2 regions of the Paraburkholderia sp. J7 genome follow, and region 2 is predicted to be linked to the other one. Evidence: riboswitches for the same ligand, from Rfam matches in the RefSeq annotation. Region 2 holds a riboswitch; the other holds the start of a gene.
What was found. A riboswitch is a leader RNA that binds a small molecule or an ion and turns the genes downstream of it on or off. The one in region 2 is predicted to bind thiamine pyrophosphate.
Positions count from the first base shown of each region.

Region 1: another riboswitch for thiamine pyrophosphate. It lies ahead of U5A58_RS37350 (FAD-dependent oxidoreductase); the one in region 2 lies ahead of thiC (phosphomethylpyrimidine synthase ThiC).

Region 1 is NZ_CAJMYZ010000037.1:24,588-33,279, reverse strand. Features, by position in the region: gene U5A58_RS37360 (thiazole synthase) at 1-511, opposite strand, end outside; gene thiS (sulfur carrier protein ThiS) at 593-790, opposite strand; gene U5A58_RS37350 (FAD-dependent oxidoreductase) at 833-1,981, opposite strand; TPP riboswitch at 2,230-2,343, opposite strand; gene U5A58_RS37345 (ABC transporter ATP-binding protein/permease) at 2,630-4,387, shown strand; gene U5A58_RS37340 (SDR family NAD(P)-dependent oxidoreductase) at 4,384-5,151, shown strand; gene U5A58_RS37335 (MFS transporter) at 5,426-6,721, shown strand; gene U5A58_RS37330 (D-amino acid dehydrogenase) at 6,771-8,135, shown strand; gene thpR (RNA 2',3'-cyclic phosphodiesterase) at 8,181-8,692, opposite strand, start outside.
Region 2 is NZ_CAJMYZ010000006.1:346,334-355,025, reverse strand. Features, by position in the region: gene bamC (outer membrane protein assembly factor BamC) at 1-1,104, shown strand, start outside; gene U5A58_RS12910 (L-lactate permease) at 1,206-2,804, opposite strand; gene U5A58_RS12905 (hypothetical protein) at 3,036-3,416, opposite strand; gene U5A58_RS12900 (glycine zipper 2TM domain-containing protein) at 3,775-3,996, opposite strand; gene thiC (phosphomethylpyrimidine synthase ThiC) at 4,187-6,118, opposite strand; TPP riboswitch at 6,222-6,351, opposite strand; gene U5A58_RS12890 (GreA/GreB family elongation factor) at 6,425-6,832, opposite strand; gene U5A58_RS12885 (EamA family transporter) at 7,563-8,501, shown strand; gene U5A58_RS12880 (entericidin A/B family lipoprotein) at 8,623-8,692, opposite strand, start outside.

The DNA.
Region 1 (8,692 bases), on a different contig from region 2:
TCACGCCCTTGCCGGTGCCGATCGGGGCGCCCCATGGCATGAGCGCTTCGCAGCCCGCGTCGAGCAGACGGCGGCCGATCACGAGGTCCTCGGTGCAGTACGGCAGCACCTTGAAGCTGTCCTTCACGAGGCGCGCTGCGGCCTCGATCAGGCCGACCGGGTCGGGCTGCAGCGTGTAGTCGTCGCCGATCAGTTCGAGCTTGATCCAGTCGGTTTCGAAGACTTCGCGCGCCATATGTGCGGTCGTGACCGCCTCGTTGACGGTGAGGCAGCCAGCCGTGTTCGGCAGGAGCGGCACGCCCTGGCGCTTGAGCAGATCGAAAAAGCCCGCTTCGGCGGTGCCCTCGTTCATCTGGCGGCGCAGCGCGACGGTGATCATGCCGGGGCGCGCGGCCGCCATCGAGTCGGCGAGCGACTGCAGCGACGGATAGCGCGACGTGCCAAGCAGCACGCGGCTCGCGAAGGTTTCGCCGTAGAGCGTGAGCGCGTCGGCGGTGGGTGTGATGGTCATGGGTTGGAATCCTTGGGCGGTGTCGTGAAAGCGCTCGCGATACATGCGATGCGCGCGACCGGTGGCCTGGGCGAGCGAGGCTCAGCCACCGGCCACGGGGCTCACGACGTCGAGGCGGTCGCCCGCCTGGAGCGAGCGAGCGCCATGCTGGGCGCGCGCCACGAAATCGCCATTCAACGCGACGGCGAACGGCGGACGCGCGCCGAATGCAGCGAGCGCATCGGCGACAGTCGCGCCCTCGGGCAGCGTGATCGGCTTCTGGTTGATATGAATGTCCATGGCAAATACGTTCTCAGACTACGGTTTGATTCTGGCGATGCGTCACGCCGGCTCGTGTGCGCCCTGCGCGTGCAGCATCTCGCTCCAGCGCGACGCGCGGCGCAGCGACTCGAAGGACTCGGCGTCGTTCACGCGCGCGTCGAGCAGCGCTTGCGCAATGCGCGCGGCTTCGTCGGCGACTTCCGGCGCGATCATGAAGCCGTGACGGTAGAGACCGTTCACGCGCAGCGTGGTCTTGCCGTCCCAGATGAGCGCCGGGCGGTGGTCGGGCAGCGTCGGGCGGCACTGCGTGTTCAATTCGAGGATGCGCGCCTCGCCGAACGCCGGATGCACCGCAAACGCCGCGCTCAGCAGCTCGAGCGCCGAGCGCACGCTCACGGGCGAACGGTCCTCGCCTTCGATCTCGGTCGCGCCGATCACGAAGACGTCGTTCTCCTTGGGCGCGATATAGAGCGGATAGCGCGGATGCAAAAGCCGCACGGGGCGCGTGAGCGTGATGCCCGGCGCGTGCACGCGCGCGACCTCGCCGCGAATGCCGCGCAAACCCGGCAGCACAGGTTTGGCGCCTAGCCCGCGACAGTCGATCGTCACGCGCGCGGGCGGCGGATTAGCCTCGTCGACCGTGGTGTGCCAGTGCGTTTGCACGCCGCGCTCGGCCAGCCCCGCCGCCAGCGCGGCCAACGCCTGGCGATTGTCGAGCTGGCCCTCGCCTTCGAGCAGCCAGCCGCGCGCGAAGCGCCCGGCGAGCGCCGGTTCGGCGGCGTCGAGCTGCGCGCCGGCGAGCGCGACGAAGTTCGCGTCGGCCAGCGAACGCGGCGCGTTGGCGCGCACGCGGCGCTCGAAGAGCGGGGCTTCGGTGCGATCGGCGGTATGCCAGACCACGAGCGTGCCATTGCGCTGGAAGAACACGGGCTCCGGCAACTCGGCCAGGATGCGCGGCCAGGTTTCGAGCGACGCGACACCAAGCTCGGTGATGAGCAACTCGGCCACGGCGGCCTCCGCGAGCGGCGCGAGCATGGCCGCCGCGACCCAGGCCGCGGCCTCGCCGCCTTCGGGGCCGCCACGCTCGTAGAGCGCGACGCGATGGCCGGAGCCAGCGAGCCGCCATGCGACGAGCCGGCCGCTCAGACCGCCGCCGAGCACGGCGAAGTCGGGCACGCTGCCCGCACTACGGTGATGGGCGCGACTCATGACGACGCTCCGTCACGCAGCGCGAACGCGATAAAAATCGGGGAACAAAGAGAATAGGCGGTCATCGTATCCTTTCCGTACGGCAGCAGCAGACGTACCCAAGGACGAAACCGGCTGGCAAGGCCGACCGTGGAGGCTATGCGGCGCAGACGGCCCGTACGTCCCGATAAGGAATTCGTACGAACCCGTGCGCCCAAAGCGCAGCCCGGCGGGAATCCTGGCGCCCGAGCAAATGCTGGGCGCTCCGGTAAGACTTTCTGGAAACTTCCCGCGCCGGTATTACCCGGATCGGGTGCGAAGGGTCTCTCTCAGCCTCAGTACGGCATGCCCCGCATACCGGTGAAGCACCCCTGTTTCGTCAAGGTCGATTAGACCACAAAAGGCGCGCGGCCCGCAAACCTCGGCGGAACGGGCCTCCTGCTCTGGCACAATGGCCTGAACCCGCCGCTTTCGCCTCACGAGCCCGCGCGGTGAGACAATGAGCGCCACGCTACGGCGGCGCCGGCGTGCGCTTTTGTCTCCGCTTTTTGCTCATTAAGACTCACTTAAGCGCCCGGCGACAGAATCGCTGCAAAAATCGCTGCACCGCAGCCGCCATGCGGCACGCAGCGCATGCCCCCAGCGGGCGGCCACACCTTCAGGATGCACATGACCAATCAACCTGCCCGCGCCACGCCCGATCAGAACGAGCACCAGAAGATCACCGCGTGGAGCCTGATCAAGCCCTACTGGGTCTCCGAGGAACGCTGGATCGCCTGGGGGCTGCTCGTCGCGATCATCGTGATGAACCTGCTCGTCGTGTGGATCAACGTGCGGCTCAACGGCTGGAGCGCGGAGTTCTACAACGCGTTGCAGGCCAAGGACGTCAAGCGCTTTCCGCCGCTGTTGATGACCTTCACCGAACTGGCGTTCGGCTTCATCATCCTCGCGGTGTATGGCCGGTATCTGCGCCAGATGCTCGGGTTTCGCTGGCGCCAGTGGCTCACCACGCGCTTTCTGAGCGACTGGCTCGGCAAGGGCGCGTTCTACCGCATCGAGCGCGACCGCCTCGCCGATAACCCCGACCAGCGGATCAGCGACGACCTCCAGTCGTTCGCCACGACCACGCTCTCGCTCACGCTCGACCTGCTCTCCACGGTCGTCACGCTGATCTCGTTCATCACGATCCTGTGGACGCTCGCGGGTGCGCTCACGATCACGCTGGGCGGCACGCCGCTCGCGATTCCCGGCTACATGGTCTGGGCCGCCGCGCTCTACGCCGTGTTCGGCTCGCTCGTGATCCAGAAGGTCGGCCACCCGCTCGTGTCGATCAACTACCAGCAACAAAAGGTGGAGGCGGACTTCCGCTTCGGCCTGATCCGCCTGCGCGAGAACGCCGAGCAGATCGCCCTCTACGACGGCATGGACACGGAGCGCGGCAACGCGCAAGGCCTCTTCCAGCACATCCGAGAGAACTGGTGGCGCGTGATGAAGTACACGAAGCGCCTCACCTTCGTGCTGAGCTTCTACGGCCAGATCGCCATCATCTTCCCGCTCGTGGTGGCCGCGCCGCGCTACTTCGCGGGCGCCTTCACGTTCGGCGTGCTCATGCAGATTTCGCAGGCATTCGGCACCGTGAGCGATTCGTTCTCGTGGTTCATCAACAGTTACTCCACGCTGGTCGAATGGCGCGCCACCGTGAATCGTCTGCGCGAATTCGTGCGTGTGGTGCACTCGCCGCGCCTGAAGGAATCGGTCTCGCCCGCCACCGAGCACGGCGGCATCAACCTGCACTTCATCGACAGCAACGAGCTCGCCACCGAGCACCTCAAGCTCGCGCTGCCCAACGGCATGCCGCTTTCCGAAGTGCGCGACATCGCCATCAAGCCAGGTTCGCGCTGGCTCGTGCGTGGCCCCTCGGGCGCAGGCAAGAGCACGCTCATGCGCGCGCTCGCGGGCCTCTGGCCGTTCGGTGAAGGCTCGATCGACGCGCCTGTCGATGCACGCATGATGTTCATCCCGCAGCAGAGCTATCTGCCCATCGGCACGCTCAAGGCAGCGCTCACCTACCCCTCGCCCGCCGACGACTATAGCGACGAAGATTGCCGCGAAGCGCTGCGCGCCTGCCGCCTCGAAGAATATGCGGATCGTCTCGGCGAATCGGCGCACTGGACGCGCGTGCTCTCGCCGGGCGAGCAGCAACGCCTTGCGGGCGCGCGCGTGCTGCTGCACAAACCCGACTATCTGTTCCTCGACGAAGCAACGAGCGCGCTCGACCCCGACAACGAAAGCCGTCTCTACAAGCTGTTCGTGGAGCGCCTGCCGAAGGCAGCGATCGTGAGCGTGGCGCACCGCGAGTCGCTTGCGGCGTACCACCACGAAACGCTCGAGATCGAGCGTATGCCTGAAGAGCGGGTTGCCGCGTGAGCGCAAGCGCGGCGCGCGTCGTGCTGATCACGGGCGCGGGCTCGGGTATCGGTGCGGCGCTCGCGCGTCGCATCGCAGCGCCAGATGTTTCGTTGATGCTGCACGCGCGCGGCGCGGACGAGGCGTCGCGCGCCCGTCTCATGACCGTCATGGCGGACTGTGAGCAGCGGGGCGCGATCTGCGCCACAACCTGCGGCGATCTCGCGGAGCGCGGCAACGCAGCGGCACTCGTTGATGCCACGCTTGCGCACTTCGGCGCGCTCGACCAAATCGTGGCCAACGCCGGGCATGCGCAGCGCCAGACGCTCGCCGCGCTCGACGCCGCGTCGCTCGAAGGCGCATTCGCGGCCATGCCCGCCGCGTTCGCTGCGCTCGTGCAACGCGCGCAGCCGGCGCTGGAACGCTCGGCCCGTGCCCGCGTGGTCGCGCTCAGTTCGTTCGTCGCGCACCGCTACCGCGCCGGCGCGCCGTTCGCTGCGACTGCCGCAGCGAAGGCCGCGCTTGAGTCGCTGGCGAAAACCGCCGCCGCGGAGCTGGCGCCGCACGGTGTGACCGTGAACTGCGTCGCGCCCGGCTATACGCGCAAGGACAAAGGCCCTACGCCAGAAAACGCGCCGGTGTGGGAGCGCGCGGCGCAGGAAACGCCGCTCGGCCACGTGGCCGACCCCGCCGATGTTGCCGAACTTATCGCCTTCCTGCTTTCGGATGCCGCGCGCCACGTCACAGGCCAGGTGATCCACGTCGATGGCGGGCTCACGCTGTAGCGGCGTGCGGCGCGCCGCCATCGTTCGCTTGCTATCGAACTAAACATCGGAACGAGACGATGGCGGGCGCCCCAAATTGCCCCTCGCCTCAGTACGCTTTCGCACCGTAAAATACCCATCCAGCACACCGGAGACGGGCGGCGTCGCACCGCGCAGCCCGCCAGCGTCGAGCGCACACGTCACCCAGGGCGTTTGCGCCAGCCGGGTCGCAAGCGCCGCACGCGCCGCTCACGCAGCTCGTTGCGCGCACAACAAATATGGGGGAAGACACGCGATGGGCTACTTTCAATGGTTCACCGAGTTGAACGCGCGCGAGCGGCGCACGCTCTACGCGGGTTTCGGCGGCTACGCCGTCGACGCGTTCGACTTCATGATCTACTCGTTCCTGATCCCGACGCTCATCGCGACCTGGGGCATGACCAAGAGCGAGGCCGGCATGATCGCGACCAGCTCGCTGATCTCCTCGGCCGTCGGCGGCTGGCTCGCCGGCATCCTCGCCGACCGCTACGGCCGCGTGCGCGTGCTGCAGTGGACCATCGCCACCTTCGCGGTCTTCACCTGCCTCTCCGGCTTCACGCATTCGTTCTGGCAACTGCTCGCCACGCGCACGCTGCAGGGCATCGGCTTTGGCGGCGAATGGACGGTCGTCACGATGATGATGGCCGAAACGATCCGCTCGCCGCAGCATCGCGCCAAAGCCGTGGGCACGGTGCAGAGCAGCTGGTCGGTCGGCTGGGGCGCGGCCGCCATCCTCTACTGGGCCTTCTTCGCCCTGCTCCCCGAGGAATACGCATGGCGCGCGTGTTTCTGGATCGGCATCTTGCCGGCGCTGTGGATTCTCTACGTGCGCCGCAACGTGAGCGATCCCGACGTGTTCGTCGCCACGCGCCGCGCGCGCGAAAGCGGCGCGACGCACAGCCACTTCATGCAGATCTTTTCGCCCGCGCATCTGGCCACCACCATGCTCGGCAGCGCGCTGTGCACCGGCATGCTCGGCGGCTACTACGCGATCACCACGTGGCTGCCCACCTACCTCAAGACGGTGCGCCACCTCTCGGTGTTCAACACGAGTGGCTATCTGATCGTGCTGATCGTCGGCTCGTTCACGGGCTATATCGTCGGCGCGATTCTCTGCGACAAGATCGGGCGGCGCGCCTCGTTCGTCCTGTTCGCCATCGGCTCGTTTGCGCTCGGCATGGCCTATACGATGCTGCCCATTACCGACACCGCCATGCTCCTGCTCGGCTTTCCGCTCGGCATCGTCGTGCAAGGCATTTTCGCGGGCGTGGGCGCGTATCTCTCCGAGCTCTACCCGAACGCGATCCGCGGCTCGGGTCAGGGCTTCTGCTACAACCTCGGGCGCGGCCTCGGCTCGTTTTTCCCCATTCTGGTGGGCGTGTTCGCGCAAACCACCTCGCTCGTGAAAGCGATCGGCGCGGTGGCCGGCGCAGGCTATCTGCTCGTGATCGTCGCGGCGCTGTGTCTGCCGGAAACGAAGGGCAAAGTGCTGACCGAGGAAGTGCCTGCTGCTGCGGGCGAGCGCCCGGCTGCGGAGTCCACTGCACGATGAGCGCGAACATGCTGCAATACCGACCGTCCCTCCCTGTTGTGCGACCGGCATGAAAACGATCGTCCTCGGCGCCGGTGTGATCGGCGTCGCTACTGCGTATTATTTGAGCGAACGAGGCTGCGACGTCACCGTCGTCGAACGGGAGCCGGGCGTCGCGCTCGGCACGAGCTTCGGCAACGCCGGCGTCATCGCGCCCGGCTATGTCACGCCGTGGGCCGCGCCGGGCATGCCCGCAAAGCTCATCAAATATCTGCTCAAGCCCACCTCGCCGCTCATCTTCCGGCCGACGCTCGACGCCGCGCAGTGGCGCTGGATCGCGCGCTGGCTGCGCGAATGCGATCTCGCGCGCTTTCGCGTGAACAAGCAGCGCATGCAGCGCATCGCCTATTACAGCCGCGAATGCCTGCACGCGTTTCGCGCCACACACGCGTTCGAGTACGGGCGCAGCCAGGGCTATCTGCAGCTCTTTCGCAGCGAGTACGACCTCGAACTCGCGCAACCGGCGCTCGGCGTGCTGCGCGATGCAGGCATCGTCTATCGCGAGCTCGATGCCGCCGCCTGCGCGCAGGTCGAGCCGGGGCTCGCGTGGTCGCGCGTGAAACCGGTGGCGGGCGTCTATCTCCCGGAAGACGAGGCCGGCGACTGCGCACGCTTCACGCGCGAACTGCGCTCCGTATGCGAAGCGCGCGGCGTGACGTTTCTGTTCGATACCGAGGTGCTCGCGCTCGAAGCCGCGGGCGGCAGGGTGAACGGCGTGCGCGTGCGGGCGGTGCCCGGCCGCCGCAAGGCGAACAACCGCAAGGACCGGCGCGAGCAGCGCCGCGCGCCGGCCGAGGTCCTGCGCCCGGCCGAGCGCAACGAGCCCGCCGACGATACGCCCTACACGCTCGCCGCGGACGCCGTAGTGGTCGCGCTGGGCGTGGAGAGCGCGGCGCTGGTCGCGCCGCTGGGCGTGCGCGTGCCGCTGTATCCGGTGAAAGGGTATTCAGCCACGCTGCCCGTGGTCGACGAACAAAAGGCTCCGCGCGCCGCGCTCATGGACGAATCGCTCAAGACGGCGATCACGCGCTTCGGCCCGTACCTGCGCGTGGCGGGCACTGCGGAGCTGGGCGACCACCGCGCGACGCTGCGCGAGCAGGCGCTGCAGACGCTCATGAAAGTGCTCGACGACTGGTTCCCGCACGCGGCAACGCCGTCGTCGGCGCAATTCTGGGTGGGAAGGCGGCCCATGGTGCCGGACGGCGCGCCGCTCTTGGGCACGTCGGGCGTCGATGGCCTGTGGCTGAACGTCGGCCACGGCTCGACCGGCTGGGCGATGTCGATGGGCTCGGGCCGCGTACTCGCGGACCTCGTCACGCAGCGCTCGCCGGAAATCGATCTCGATGGTTTGACGCTGGCGCGGTATCGTCAATAAGTCGCCACCAAGCGGCGGCAGGCACGCCAACGCGCGGCTGCGCGCTCACTCGAGCGCAACGCTCGCCAACGCCTCGTAGCGCGCGCCCTGCTTCGCGAGCGTGCTCGAATACAGCACCAGCGACTCGAAGCACAACGGCGGCAGCGCTTCGCCGCCACTTACCGCAGGTGCACCCACGGCGTCGCGAGCGAAACGCGCAAGCGTCACGTGCGGCCGGAACGCTCGCGCGTCGAGCGGCAATCCCACGTCTCCCATTAGCGAGCGCACGCCCCAGTCGAGCGCCGTGAATGCATCCGACATCGCGAGCACGGCCACCATGAGGCGCGGATGCGCGCGTCCCGGCCAGCATTCGATATGCGTGACCGGCGCGGGCGGAATGAGCAGCGCGTGCTCCGCGAGCCGCCGCGAGAGCACGTCGCCCTGGTCGAACGACATCGCGCCGATGAACGTCACCGTCAGATGGAGCTGGGCGTAAGGCACGCGCCGTGCGTTGGACGGCACGTCCAGCGCGGCGAGCGCATCGCGCGACGCCGCAGTGGGCGCAAGCGCGATGAAGC
Region 2 (8,692 bases):
GCTGTGCCGCCGAACATGCTCGACGAAGCGTCTGACCAGCGCTCGCTCGCGCCGCAGGGCGGCGAAACCTCGCTGTCCTCGCTCAAGGAGACTCAGGCCGCGGCGCCGCAGTCCGACCAGAGCCAGGTGGTTCCGCAAGTGCCGGGCATGCATATCCAGCGTGACGGCACGGAAAGCTGGCTTGTCATCGACAGCCGCACGCCCGACCAGGTCTGGGCGCAGGTGCGCCGCTTCTGGCAGGAACAGGGCTTCCTGCTCGTCGTTGACCAGCGCGACAAGGGCGTGATGGAAACGGACTGGAACGAAACCCATCCGAAGATCAGCGACGGTCTGATCCGCAACACGCTGTCGTGGGCCACGGGCAACTCGTACGTGACCGCCGAGCGCAACAAGTACCGCACGCGCCTCGAAACGTCGCCTACAGGTGGCACCTATGTGTTCATCAGCCAGAAGGGGCTGAGCGAACAGCTTTCGGGCACCAATAACGACTCCAGCAAGTGGGTGCCGAAGCCCAATGACCCGGCGCTCGAAGCCGAGTACCTCAAGCGCCTCATGATGACGCTCGCGAATGCGAAGCCGGGCGTGCCCGACGCGCAGGTCGCAGCCGAAGCCGACGCCAAGGCCAACAGCAAGGGCACCGACGCGAAGTCGAAGGCTCCGGATGCCGCCGCGGCCGCCGTGGCCGCGCAAAACGTCGCCGCCGTCGGTCAGCAATCGGGCAGCGGCTCGAAATCGGGCGCACAGGGTACGTCGGGTCAGTACACGTCGACCGAACTCACGCTCGGCGAGCCGTACGACCGCGCCTGGGTGCGCGTGGGCATTGCGCTCGATCGCGCCAACTTCACGGTGGACGACCGCGATCGCACGAAGGGCATCTACTACGTGCGCTACGTCGATCCGAAGGATCTGAGCTCGGACGAACAGGGTTTCTGGAACCAGATCTTCCACGGCCGCAAGGAAAAGATCGCCAAGCAGTACAAGCTCAACGTGCGCGCCGTGACGGACAACCAGACGCGCATTGCGATCGTTGACGACAGCGGCCAGATCGACTCGTCGCGCCCGGCGCAGGAGATCATGAGCCTCGTGGTCGACGAACTGCATTAAGCCTTGCGCTCAAGCCAGCAACCGCTGGCTTGTGTGGCAAAAGAAAAACCCGCCTGCGCTTCGCCGCGCAGGCGGGTTTTTTCATGCGGGCGCAGTTCGGCTCAGTGCGGAATCATCCAGGTGAATACGTTCTGCTGCAGCCACACGAGGATACCGAGCAGCACCGTCAACAGGATCGAGTGCTTGAAGGTCTTCGCGAACACATGGCCTTCCTGGCCCTTGAGGTCCGTGGTGGCGACGCCGGTTGAGATGTTTTGCGGCGAGATCATCTTGCCCATCACGCCGCCCGACGAGTTCGTCGCCGCCATCAGGATGGGATTGAGGTTGAGCTGTTTCGCGGCCACCACCTGCAGGTTGCCGAACAGCGCATTGCCCGACGTGTCGCTGCCCGAGAGGAACACCGCGACCCAGCCGAGAAAGGCTGAAACCAGCGGGAAGAACGCGCCGACCGAAGCCACGCCGAGACCGAGCGTATAGGTGAGCCCCGAATAGTTCATGAGGAACGCGAGCCCGACGATGGTCGCGACCGTGAGGATGGCGATGCGCGTCTGCCCCCAGGTATCGACGATCGCGCTGCCGAAATCGGCGGGCTTCAGGCGCACGACGAACGCGGTGATGATGGCCGCAACGAGGATCGCCGTGCCGGTGGCGAGCGGCTGGAAGTCCCAGATCGCGCCATAGGGCGTGTTGTAGAGCGTGATGAACACGGCCTTGTCGAGGCCCGGCCACGGCACTTTCACGTCGCCGATCGTAAAGATCTTCGCGACGGTCCAGATGATCACCACGGCCGCGACGATGATCCACGGATACCAGCCCTGTGCACCCGTCACGGCGCCGCGTGTCTCCTTCGCGCGATCGACCTTGATGGCGAAGCGCGGATCGGGCACAGGCTTCCATACGCGCAGGAACAGGATGGTGAGGATCAGCGAGACGAGCGACGAGAGCACGTCGGTGAGGCTGTAGTTGATGAAGTTGGCCGTGACGAACTGCGTGAGGGCGAAGCTGCCGCCCGCGACGAGCAGCACCGGCCAGATGCGCAGCATGCTGCTCACGCCCGCATAGATCGCGATCACGTAGAACGGCAGCAGCAACGCGAAGAACGGCAACTGGCGGCCGACCATCTGGCCGAGCAGATCGGCGGGCAGGTGCGTCACGGCGCCGAGCACGGTGATCGGCACGCCGAGCGCGCCGAACGCGACAGGCGCCGTATTGAAGATGAGCGTAAAGGTCAGGGCTTCGAGTGCCGGGAAGCCGAGCATGATGAGCAGCGAACTCGTAATGGCGACGGGCGTGCCGAAGCCGGAAATCCCTTCAAACAGCGCGCCGAACGAGAAACCGACCACGACGAGCACGATGCGCCGGTCGTTGGGCAGATTGTCGAGCAGCCACATGCGAAACGCCGCGAAACGGCCTGAGCGCAGCGCGATGTTGTAGAGCAGGATCGCCGTGACGACGATCCACATCACCGGCCATAGCGCGAATACCACGCCCGCGAGCACCGAGCTGATCGCGAGATTGACTGGAAACTGCCAGCCGGCGATCGCGACGATCAGACCGACTACGAGTCCTGCGAGTGAGGCTTGCCAGGCGGGCCGCCGCGCCCAGCCCAGCAGGGCCAGCACGGTGACAATGGGCAGCACGGCGATGAGAAACGAAAACAGCAGCGAATTGCCGATAGGGGTCAGCAGCTGGTGGAACATCACGTCTCCTTTATGCTGGTTCGTTATCGGCGCAGCAATGCGGCAGCGTGCGCCGGGGCGCGTCGTCGGCTGTGGAGTTCGGTGCCCGGCCAGGCGGCCGAGTTAAGGCGGTGCTTCAATCCCCGCTAGCCCACTTGGAGGATAGATAACGAGACGGGAGCGTCAAGGAGGGAAAGTACGGTCCGGCACCGTTTTGCGGTGCGTGTCGCAGCGCAGTATCGCGCGTGAGTGTCAGTGATGCCAGTGTCCGCCGCCGCCGCTCCAGTAGCCGAAGCCGAATGAGACGGCGGGCGCGCCCCAGCCCCAGCCGTACGCGGGGTAAGGGTAATACGCGGGGTAGGCGGCCGGATAAGCCGGATAAGCGGTCCACGCAGGCACGGCGATCGCAACGGGCTGCGTGGAATAGAGCGGACCGGGATACTGTGCGTCGGGCACGGCGAGTGGCGCGGGGTTCGGCGCGGTTTGCACGACTGCGGTTTCCTGCTGGGTGGCGGCTACGGGCACGGTGCCGTAGTAGTAGGGCGGGTAGCCGTAGGGGGCGTAGTAGTAGCAGCCGGAAAGCGCGGGGAGCAGGGTCGCGGCGGCGATCACAAGCACTAACGGACGTTTCATGGCGGGCTCCGCGAATGGCGAACGGCCGCGCAGGGTTATCGCGTTCAGGCTCAGGCCGTTTGATCGTTCGAGCTTACGCCGTACCTGTGGGTTTTGCGTTGCGGCTCGTTAACGGAATGTTTCAAGCCAATCGTTCAAGCGCATGTTTCACTTCGCGCGTGCGTTGACGCTTGACCCACGCAAACGCGGCGCAGCCCGTGAGGGTCTGCGCCGCGCATCCTTCCCTGATGCACGCCTTGAATGGCGTGTTGCCTGTCATGTCGTTACTGTTGCGTGCCGTCGCACCGATCGTGAGGCTAAACGCGTAGCCGCATCGTCGGTTCGTCCGGCCTTAAGGCCTTAGTGCTTGCCTTGATGCTTACTTGCCAACCTGATTGCCGATCAAGCCGCCGACTGCCGCGCCGCCCACGGTGGAGAGTGCATTGCCGCCAATCGCAGCGCCGGCCACACCGCCCACGCCCGCACCGATGACCGTATCGCGGTCGCGTCTCGACATGTTGTCGCATGCAGTCAGGCTGCCCAGCACGGCGACGAGTGTCGTTACCGTGAGCAGCATGCCTGCGCGTTTGAGTGTTGTCATGGGTCGACTCCCTACGCATAGTGCGTTTGAGTGTGAGGTGCGACTTGCGCTTCGCGCACACGCCGCGCCTCCAATACCCTCATCCTAGGCAGCCGACCCGTATCCGGGTGTGTGCGCTTGTCAGAGAGTTGTGGGAGTCGTTAGAAAATGTATCGGCGGGCCGCAAGGGCCCGCCTGGGACGCGGTGAGCTTACTGGCGCTGATAAATCTCGGCGCCTTGCTTGATGAACTCGACCGCCTTCACTTCCATGCCTTTTTTCAGGGCTTCGTCATCGCTCACGCCCTGCTTCGCGGCGAAGTCGCGCACGTCCTGGGTGATCTTCATCGAGCAGAAGTGCGGGCCGCACATCGAGCAGAAGTGCGCGACCTTGGCCGAGTCCTTCGGCAGCGTTTCGTCGTGGAACTCGCGCGCCTTGTCCGGATCGAGACCGAGGTTGAACTGGTCTTCCCAGCGGAACTCGAAGCGCGCCTTCGACAACGCGTTGTCGCGCACCTGCGCGCCCGGATGACCCTTCGCAAGATCGGCCGCATGCGCCGCGAGCTTGTACGTGATGATGCCTTCCTTCACGTCGTCCTTGTTCGGCAAGCCCAGGTGTTCCTTCGGCGTGACGTAGCAAAGCATGGCCGTGCCGAACCAGCCGATCATCGCGGCGCCGATGCCCGAAGTGATGTGGTCGTAGCCCGGCGCGATGTCGGTGGTGAGCGGCCCGAGCGTGTAGAAGGGCGCTTCCTTGCACCAGTCGAGCTGGAGATCCATGTTCTCCTTGATGAGCTGCATCGGCACGTGGCCCGGGCCTTCGATCATCACCTGCACGTCGTGCTTCCACGCGATCTGCGTGAGTTCGCCGAGCGTCTTCAGTTCGCCGAGTTGCGCTTCGTCGTTGGCGTCGTAGATCGAGCCGGGGCGCAGGCCGTCGCCGAGCGAGAAGCTCACGTCGTATTCCTTCATGATTTCGCAGATCTCTTCGAAATGCTCATAAATGAAGGACTCCTTGTGATGCGCGAGGCACCACTTGGCCATGATCGAGCCGCCGCGCGAGACGATGCCCGTCATGCGGTTCGCGGTGAGCGGCACGTATTGCAGGCGCACGCCCGCGTGGATCGTGAAGTAGTCCACGCCTTGCTCGGCCTGTTCGATGAGCGTGTCGCGGAACATTTCCCACGTGAGGTCTTCGGCTTTGCCGTTGACCTTTTCGAGCGCCTGGTAAATCGGCACCGTACCGATCGGCACCGGCGAGTTGCGGATGATCCACTCGCGCGTTTCGTGAATGTGCTTGCCGGTCGAAAGATCCATGACCGTGTCGCCGCCCCAGCGGATCGCCCACGTCATCTTGTCGACTTCCTCGCCGATCGACGACGTGACCGCGGAATTGCCGATGTTGGCGTTGATCTTCACGAGGAAGTTGCGGCCGATGATCATCGGCTCGCTTTCCGGGTGGTTGATGTTCGCCGGGATGATTGCTCGGCCCCGCGCGATTTCCTCGCGCACGAACTCGGGCGTGATCTCCTGAAGGGCGTTCGCGCCGAAAGCCGCTGCGCCGAACGCCTGGCCCGGATGCTGGCGGCCCATCATCGCCGCGAGCTTCGCGCCGTTCGGGCCGCTGGCCTTGAGGCTTTCCAGATACTCGGCGCGGCGCTGGTTCTCGCGAATCGCGATGTACTCCATTTCCGGCGTGATGATGCCTTGGCGCGCGTAGTGCATCTGCGTGACGTTCTTGCCGGCCTTCGCGCGGCGCGGCGTGCGATGCAGGCCCGGGAAACGCAGCTCCGCCGTTGCGGGGTCGGCGGCGCGCTCGCGGCCGTATTCGGAGGAGAGGCCCGGCAGGGCTTCGGTGTCGCCGCGCGTTTCGATCCAGCTCTGGCGCAGCGCGGGCAGGCCCGCGCGAATGTCGATCTTCGCTTCCGGGTCGGTGTACGGACCCGAGGTGTCGTAGACGTAGATCGGCGGGTTCTTCTCGCCGCCGAAGCCCGTGGGCGTATCCGCCTGCGTGATTTCGCGCATCGGCACGCGGATATCGGGCTGCGATCCGGTCACGTAGATCTTGCGGGAATTGGGCAGCGGCGCGATCGCGGCTTCGTCGACGTGCGCGTTGGCGGAAATGAACTTCGGATTCGCGTTCATGCGTCTCTCTCTCCATGCAATGCAAAGTGGGAACAGCGGCTTAGCAGGAGACGAGACGGAACGTGGACGGACTTCGCTGTGATGGATGAGGCGTTGAGCGATGTTGCGAAGTCCGGACGCTTCCCTGCGCTGGCATTATCCAGATCAGGTTCAAAGGGTATTTCTCACCCGCGAAATACGCAGCACGACTTTCGTTCGATGCGGCGCATAACGCAGGACCCCCGCGTAAGCAAGGCCAAACGATACACCGCGCTGCGACGATCTGGCAAGTGCCTTCGCGCGCGAGATGTGTCACGCGCGCGGAACTTACAGCGTGAAATCCTTCGAGGCTTCTGGCTGAAACAGGATGCGTTCGATTTTCAGTGTTTCGACCGCGCCGCCCGGCGTCGTGAAGCGCACGGCGTTGCCCCGTTTGGCGCCGAGCAGCGCGAGACCCGCTGGCGAAAACACGTTCAGCCGCCCGGCGTCGACGTTCGCCTCATGGGGATAGACGACGGTGTACGTGAGGGCTTCGCCGTTGCGCTCGTCCACGAGCGTCACCTGCGAGTTCATCGTCACGACATTGGCGGCGACGTCGCGCGGCTCCACGATTACGGCGTGTTCGAGCAGGTCGTCGAGCATGGTTTGACGGGCCAGTGCGGCGCCGGGTTCAGCGGCGCATTTCTCGAGGCGGGCGACGTCGAGTTCGGTGAGGTAGCGGATTTTTTTCGACATGACGGTTCTCCTTGCGATCCAGATGAAAGTCGAGGGACGGGCGAGGGCTGGCGGGCGAAATCGCGCAATGGCGCGCGGGCCGCAGCGGGGCGCAACGGATCGGCCCGGAGCCCGACCGAACGGCTCCGATGGCTTGGGGAGGCAGGTTCAGTGCGGACGCCGGGCGGCGGAAAGCGGGGCGGACAGAGGAGGCAGGGCGCGCGCTCGGGTGGACAGCGGCCGCGCCGCCGTTCGCTCGCGGCCGGCTCGCGCACGCGCCGGCGCGCTGCGCAAACTGCGCGGCGGCAAGACGGGGACGGGACGCGAAACAAGCAAAAACATGGCGAACGGCGTGTTAGAAATGAAGTAAATGAAAGTTAAACGAAAGATTCGACCATGCTAGCACGATCTCACGAACCTGGCGCGACGCTGTCGCAGCACCGCGATAGGGTGCGCGATCGGCCATTCCGGCTCGCGCTTCGCACTGTGACGCGAACACAACGACACACCGCGCATAAAGCATCCTGAAAGCATCCGCGACGACCGGCGTTGTTGCATAATGCGGTTCGCCCGTCCCGGGTGTCCTTCGCACTCCGTCCTTTTTCGCGTTCTTGCGCATCTGCACCATGCCGTCGAGCTTCACCCGTCCCGCCGCCTTGCCGCCGGGGCGCCCGCGGTTCTGCCCTTCATGTGCCGCGGCAAAATGACGATGCCTCCCCGTTTTCCTTCCCGCGTGAACCCCCAATCCTTCATGTCAACGGTCCTTCAGGCCGCCGCCGCGCTATGGCGTTTCGTGCGCGGCGTGCGGTTGCCGCAGTCGCGCGCCGGGCGCGTCGCGCTCTCGCTCGCGGTCGTCTACTTCGTTTGGGGCTCGACGTATCTCGGCGTGAAGGTTGCGCTCGAATCGTTCCCGCCGCTGCTGCTCTCCGGTTTGCGCAATCTGCTTGCCGGGATCGGGTTGTTCGTCTTTGCCATGCGCCGGCGACCCGTCATGCCGACCCTCCTCGAAGTGCGCAACGCGGGCGTGGTGGGCACGCTGCTCGTGGGCCTGTCGAGCGGCATGCTCGCCTACGGCATGCGGACCGTGGGCACTGGCACGGCGGCCGTGATGGTCGCCACAGTGCCGCTCTTCGCGACCGTGATCTCGGCGGTGACCGGGCGGCGCGTGGCGAAGGCCGAATGGGCCGCGGTCGCGCTCGGCCTCGTCGGCATTGCGATCCTGAGTCATGGCGGCGGTGCTTCGGGTTCGGCGGGCGGCAGCCTCGCGATTCTGTGTGGCGCGCTCTTCTGGGCGATCGGCGCACATCTGGCGGGCAAGCTCAGGTTGCCTACCGATCTGTTCATCGCGACGGCGCTGCAAATCGGCCTCGGCGGCGCCATTTCAACCTCGGTCGCGTGGATTAGCGGCGAGCGCATGGGCGAGTTGCACGTTCTGCCGCTCGTGGCGTTCTTCTACCTGATGTTCATCGGCACGATGGCGGCCTATGTCGCGTATGGCTATCTGATCCGCAATACCAGCCCGCTCGTGGCGAGCAGTTGCATGTACGTGAATCCCGTTGTTGCCGTCGCGCTCGGCGCGCTGCTGCTCGGCGAGCCGGTCACGAGCGGCACCGTCGTCGCGACCGTGCTGATTCTCGGTAGCGTGGGTTTGTCGTTTCTCTTCGACGACCGCCGCCGCACGTCCTCCTAAGCTCATCCTTTCGCGGCGACGCGCTTCGCCTCATCGCGCCACATTGGCGTGCGCGGCCGCCCCGCATGTGTGGTTCGGAGCGGCCGCATCTTCGTCGCTGACCGATCGATGCCAGACGCGATTACTTGGCCTTTTCCGCGGAGTTCGTGAGGGCGTGGCCGCCCGCGGAAACGTCCTCGCCGGCACCCGCC